One region of the Priestia sp. SRI_019 genome, then DNA from elsewhere that is predicted to be linked to it. Evidence: riboswitches for the same ligand, from Rfam matches in the RefSeq annotation. Region 1 holds a riboswitch; the other holds the start of a gene.

What was found. A riboswitch is a leader RNA that binds a small molecule or an ion and turns the genes downstream of it on or off. The one in region 1 is predicted to bind FMN.
Region 2: it holds a riboswitch for FMN, as region 1 does, so the genes downstream of both, AC2YJL_RS02725 (ECF transporter S component) here and ribE (riboflavin synthase) in region 1, are expected to answer to the same signal.

Annotation. Positions count from the first base shown of each region.
Region 1 is NZ_JBYCZN010000002.1:1,406,853-1,410,282, forward strand. Features, by position in the region: gene AC2YJL_RS17410 (bifunctional 3,4-dihydroxy-2-butanone-4-phosphate synthase/GTP cyclohydrolase II) at 1-904, opposite strand, end outside; gene ribE (riboflavin synthase) at 921-1,580, opposite strand; FMN riboswitch at 1,859-2,009, opposite strand; gene AC2YJL_RS17420 (YkvI family membrane protein) at 2,117-3,151, opposite strand.
Region 2 is NZ_JBYCZN010000001.1:523,089-526,518, reverse strand. Features, by position in the region: gene AC2YJL_RS02735 (YpbB family protein) at 1-411, opposite strand, end outside; gene AC2YJL_RS02730 (ferredoxin) at 669-917, shown strand; gene AC2YJL_RS02725 (ECF transporter S component) at 996-1,571, opposite strand; FMN riboswitch at 1,726-1,868, opposite strand; gene serA (phosphoglycerate dehydrogenase) at 2,168-3,430, shown strand, end outside.

The DNA of each region.
Region 1 (3,430 bases):
TATTTAATAAGCCAATCCCTCTGCCCTCTTGACGCATATACAGCAGAATGCCGCGTCCTTCTTCTTCAATTTGCGTAAGAGCTGCGTGAAGCTGAGGACCGCAGTCGCAGCGTTCAGAACCAAACACATCTCCAGTCAAACACTCAGAGTGAACGCGAACGAGAACGGGGCTATTATGATCAATATCGCCTTTGATAAGAGCCACATGTTCTTTATTATCAAGTTTATTTGTATATCCTACAGCTTTAAACTCACCAAATGCAGTAGGTAAGCTCACTTCTACTTCACGGCTAATAAGCTGGTCATGTTTGCGGCGGTAGGCAATCAAATCTTTTATTGTGATCATTTTTAAATCAAATTGCTCTGCAATTTTTGTTAAATCCGGTACGCGTGCCATTGTTCCATCTTCATTCATAATTTCACAAATAACACCCGCAGGCTTTCCTCCTGCTAATACTGCTAAATCAACAGCAGCCTCTGTATGACCTGCACGCTGGAGAACGCCCCCGTCTTTTGCAATCAATGGGAAAATATGTCCTGGGCGTTGAAAATCACTTGCTACCGTCGCTTCATTCACAAGAGCCATAACGGTAGCAGAGCGTTCGTATGCACTGATACCTGTTGTACTTGAAATATGATCAATACTTACTGTAAATGCTGTTCCATGTACATCCGTATTGTTCGCTACCATCGGGTGAAGATTCAATTTATGTGCAATTTCTTCATTAACAGGTGTACAAATTAATCCTCTTCCATGAGTAGCCATAAAGTTAATAACCTCAGGCGTCGTTTTTTCGGCTAATGCAATAAAATCTCCTTCGTTTTCTCGATCTTCATCATCGCATACAATAACCACTTTTCCCTTTTTTAACTCTTCAATGGCTTCTTCTACTTTATGAAACATCTCTTTCACCTCACTGTTAATTTGTAAAACCATGCTGCTGCAATAAATCCTTCATGTTACCTGAACGATTCGAGGCCCCAGGGGTTGACTTATTTGTCATCATCTGATGCATATATTTAGCTAACATATCGCATTCGATATTCACTTTGTCTCCTCGCTGTTTGTCTCCAACGACCGTGTGAAGCACCGTATGAGGAATAAGAGAAATAGTAAATGATTGGTTGCTGACATCAAAAATAGTAAGACTTGTTCCGTCTACGGAAACAGATCCTTTTAACATCATAAATTCACGAAGTTCAGGATCGACTTGAATTTCATAATAAAAGGCATTTCCTTTGCGTGTTTTGCTGACAATGGTTCCAATTCCATCAACGTGTCCGCTAACGAAATGCCCTCCAAACCGGCCATTTGCAGCCATCGCCCTCTCTAAGTTAACACGTGATCCAACGGTTAGAAGCTGAAGGGTACTTGCTTTAATCGTCTCCGGCATGACATCGACCGTAAATTCATTTTGAGAGTAAGCCGTTACGGTTAAACACACGCCGTTAACTGAAATACTGTCCCCTAAGTTCACATCTTCTAACACGGTCTTCGCATCAATCGTAAGAACAATTGCTTCTGTGGCCTTTTGAATACGTTTTATTTTTCCAATTTCTTCAATGATACCTGTGAACATTTTCTTCACCTGCTTTGGCGCTATTCCAACTTCTTATACCGTTTTGAAATAGCAGCTGCTTTTTTTTCATATTTATCTTTCCCCCAACCACTGAAAATAAAAAAGCCCCTTGAACAAATGTCCAAGGGGTCGGCTGAGCTGAATCAGTTTTATCTATGCAAAATTCCGCTAATTGTATACGAAATAAACAGTTATATTTTGTGTACAAAAACAAGGGTAGCTTTAAAAAAGGCAAGCGTGTCCCTTATTAATTCAACACAAAAAAACAACTGTGCTTCCTGATCCTTCTCCCATCCAGACTTTTACTGTCGGCTCTAGATTTTAACTAGATCCACCGCTAACATACATCATATGAAAACGGGTCACGGGCTTAAAAGCATACGCTTTATCACCGCCGGTTGGGACTTACACCCGACCCCGAAGGATAATATATTCGACTGCTAGAGTCTCATTTGTTTTACATTATAGCAAAGTAAAATCGACTTGTCACATCATTTAACTTCGTTTTTTCACATCTATTCTTTAAAATCCAGCTTTTAGCTTATTTTTTCTTTTTTAATACATAGCATCCATACAAAAGCTAGTCCAATATAGCCAAATATCGGATACAAAAACTCAAGAAGCTGGGCATATCCGAATTGCCCAATAATAAAGCAAGCCAAGATAATAAACGCAAAAGCTTGTTTGTCATTCAGGGGAAGAAATGACTGAAGCTGCTTAGCGATTCCAAATACATTTCCAATCAATGTAGTAAAAATCTCCCCTAACACAACTACCGTAAATAAAACATTCACCCACGCTGAGATATTTTTAACAACGGCACTCATCGGAATATCAAGTTGAAATGAATAAGGCAAATTGGAAAGGGCAAGATGAGTAGAAACAAGCATAAACGTAAGTACACATCCTCCAATTACGGCCCCTTTTTTAATCACGCTCCTATCTTTCACGGAGCTTCCTAATGGAACCAAAACGGCCTGAGCCAAAGCTAGATTTAGGGAAATATATAAAAAGGGACTAACCGCCCACTTCCACTGCGTGACGAGCATTAAATCCGGCTTCGTTTGAATCAGTGAGAAATAGCTGATATTTGGCACAAAGATGATAAAAGCAAATGAAAGCATCATCGGCACAACAAGAGAATTAACCATTAAAATACCGTTAATTCCTCTTGCGATAAATATATAAGTTAAAACAATTGTAAAAATCATCCCAACAGGAGGCCACAGCCCGAACTGTTCTTTTCCTATTGCTCCCGTACTCGCTAGCATGACTGAAGTTACTCCAAATAAAATGACAATCATTACGCCGTTTACCGCTTTTCCAAGCACATCACCAAATAAATATGTATTAAGCTGCTGATAAGAAGAAGCCCCTATTGCGTGCGAAAGCAGCATCATTTTCGAACCTAGCCAAATAAAAAACAAGCCGCTGACCAAAATTCCAACCATTCCAAGTTCCCCGTACTGTGTAAAAAATTGAACGATTTCCTTGCCTGTTGCAAAACCGGCTCCTACAACGGTGCCTACATACGTAGCAGCAACCTGCAGCGTGAGTTTCCACCTTTTCATGCCCATCACCCTTCTACCCTTCATAGTTCACTATATGTAGAAACGGTTAAAAAAAGACGAGCCTTTTTACGTGTAAATCTACGCATATCCCGGCGCTTGTACCTTTTCGTTTATTTTTTCTTTTTTATTTTCTTTTTGTATTTCTCACAATAAACTCCTTAACCCCTAACATAATAGTCATTTTCAAACAAAATATACGGATATTTTCCCTTTAGCTTTTAAATTTTCCTCAATATTTGCTGGAAATTCACAATTTACTGTTGTATAATTTCTAAAAAT
Region 2 (3,430 bases), on a different contig from region 1:
AAACCCTTTTTGAAAATACTGTAGGTTTGATAAGGTCTGAATGAACAAAGTGATTCTTGCTAAAAATAATTGAGTACTGCTTGCGAATTTCCATCCGTCTAAAGCTGGATGAAAGGGTCGAGCCGTCAGTTCATCTTCAAGGCGTGCTTGTCCCTTATCTGTCATCACATACTTTTGATTTTCAGTTTCTTCAATATACTGCTGTTCTTTTAAATATGCAACGCAGGTTTCAAAAGACCGTTTATCTAAGTAAACAAATGACTGAAAAAGAAACGAAATTCCAAAAAATTTTCCGTCTTGAATCGTTTGAGCTGACTTTTTACCTGTTAATAAATGATAAATACCATAGGCGGTTCGCTCACCTTTTAACTGTTTTATACAAAATAAAATGCTAACTTGAATATAATTCAAAGGTGTCAACTTCCTTTCTCATTCATTGTACCAAAAGTGACCAATAGCATGTGAGATAAAGGCTTTTCAGCTCTTTCCTTTATGTATCAAAACGTTTGGGTAAGTGAAGAAACCTTGATTTGATAAGCATTCTCAGTGACTTTTCTATTGAAAAGTTTTATAAATCATTTTACAATGAATAAGGAGAAATTTCACTCTTGATTCGCGAAGAGATTATATAATGAGAAATTTTCGAACACTTTACAGGAGGTCTTGTTATGCCAAAATATACAATTGTTGATAAAGATACTTGCATCGCATGCGGCGCTTGCGGAGCAGCAGCACCAGACATTTATGATTATGATGATGAAGGTATTGCATTCGTAACATTAGATGATAACCAAGGTGTAGTAGAAATTCCAGAAGATCTAGAAGATGATATGATGGATGCAATGGAAGGCTGCCCTACGGATTCAATTCGCGTAGCGGATGAAAAATTCGAAGGCGACGCTAATAAATTCGAATAAGTATTGAGCAAACCTGTAGTGTACATGCTGCAGGTTTTTTTATATATAAAAATCGCTCTCACCGGGAGAGCGATTGAATTAAACAGCAATGCGACGTGTGATCCATTGCTTCATTTTTGAAAACAATAAGACAAAGATAACCCCTGTTGCTGCTCCTTTTATTAAGTTAAACGGCAAAATACCTGCAACGATATATTGACGTGCTTGTTCACTAGACATTTCTGGCGATTGCAAGAAGATTGTATACGCTGGTAAGAAGACATAATAATTTAAGACAGCCATGAGTACCGTCATTACCACCGTACCCGTAACCAAACCTATCGTTACGCCTTTAGCCGTTTTAAATCGGTTGAACATATATGATACAGGAAGAACGAACAGCAAACCAGCCACAAAGTTCGCCACTTGACCAACTGGAACCCCTGTAGCACTTCCTTGAATTAAATAATTCAATAAATTTTTTATTCCTTCTACTATAACAGCAGCCATCGGTCCAAATACAAGTGCTGCTACGAGTGCAGGAATTTCGCTAAAATCAATTGTTAAAAACGGAGGCAATCCAGGAATTGGAAAATTAATCATCATTAAAATATAAGCAATACTACTTAACATTCCTAGTATGACCAGCTTTTGAGTTTTCTTACTTTGTTGCATCTTGCCTCTCTCCTTCTTTGTGATCCACTCTTCAAAGAAGAAAGGTTCAACTTTATATCCCCACGCAAAAACCTCCCAACAAATGATTCGTTGAGAGGAGACATGGCAGGCATATTTAATAAACGTTCATCACATTAGGTTTTGAACGCTGAACCTCCACCTTCTCCCATCCAGACTGTACTGTCGGCTTTGGAATTTCACCAAATCTGCTCGTATGTATTACATATAAGCTCGCGGGCTCAAAACAATTTGTTTTTTACCGCCGGTCGGGAATTTCACCCTGCCCCGAAGATAGACCAATATTTAATTATGAATTTATTATATGTTATCTCGAATTAAAAGTAAATAAAGAAGTTCTTTAATTCCTATTAATTTGATGTATTTTATAAACTTCATTTCTGTTTTTATATGTAAAATAAGGAAATAAGTGCATAACAAACAGCAATATGACATATTTATAGTTTCAATTTTACGTTTATAATGGCGTATTTGATAACTAATCGTAAAGTTTGAAAAATATAATTGACAGAATTTTTTTAACATGGTAAATTATCAAATATTTGATGATAGTAAAATCCAAGGGAGATGTTCACGTCATGTATAATGTATTAGTAGCTGATTCAATTAGCAATGAAGGTCTTGCTCCACTACTTGAAGCTCCTCATGTGAATCTTACGCGAAAAAAAGTTGAAGAAGTTGAGAATGATTTGCATACGTACGATGCGCTTTTAGTACGGAGTGCTACGACGGTTACAGAGGATTTGCTGGCAAAAATGCCGAATTTAAAAATTGTTGCCCGTGCTGGAGTAGGTGTCGATAATATTGATATTGAAGCCTCAACCAAACGAGGGGTTGTCGTTATTAATGCGCCGAACGGAAATACCATTTCAACGGCGGAACATACATTTGCTATGATGGCTAGCTTGCTTCGGCATATTCCCCAAGGAAATGCTTCAGTTAAAGCGCGCGAATGGAACCGCTCAGCATTTGTTGGAACAGAGCTTAATCGCAAACACCTGGGCATTATCGGATTTGGACGAATTGGCTCAGAGCTTGCCAAACGCGCAAAAGCCTTCAATATGAGCGTTCACGTTTACGATCCTTTTTTAACATCTTCCCGAGCTGAAAAGCTAGGCGTAGAACTATTATCCCTGGATGAATTACTAGCAGCAGCGGATGTTATTACCGTGCACACTCCCCTTACGAAAGAAACAAAGGGATTGCTGAATCATGACACGTTAGCCAAAACAAAGAAGGGCGTGTTTTTATTAAACTGTGCACGCGGCGGGATCATTGATGAAAAAGCCCTAGTTCATTATCTAGAAATTGGCCATGTTCAAGGTGCAGCTATTGACGTATTTGAAGTTGAGCCGCCGATTGATAACCCTTTGTTACATTTTGATCAAGTTATTACAACTCCCCATTTAGGAGCTTCTACAAAAGAAGCCCAGCTTAACGTTGCTGAAGACGTGGCACATGATGTTTTGCGTTTTCTAGAAGGTAATCCTGTAAGCTCATCCATTAATTTACCGACGCTTTCTAAAGAAGTTTTTGAAAAAATTCAGCCGTTTACGAGCCTTACTAAACAAATGGGAGCTATTTTATCTCAATGCATGCGAGAACCTGTTCAGCATATCTCTATCTCCTACGGAGGCACAGTGACGGATTTGGAAACCACTTATATTACACGGAGCTTATTATCAGGCTTTTTAACTCATCGTATCGACTCACCTGTTAACGAAGTCAACGCTTCTATGATTGCCAAAGAACGAGGAATTACATTTGGTGAAAAAACATCGGAAGATACGCAAGGATATTCCAATATGATTGACGTTACCGTAACAGGCGAACAGCGTACA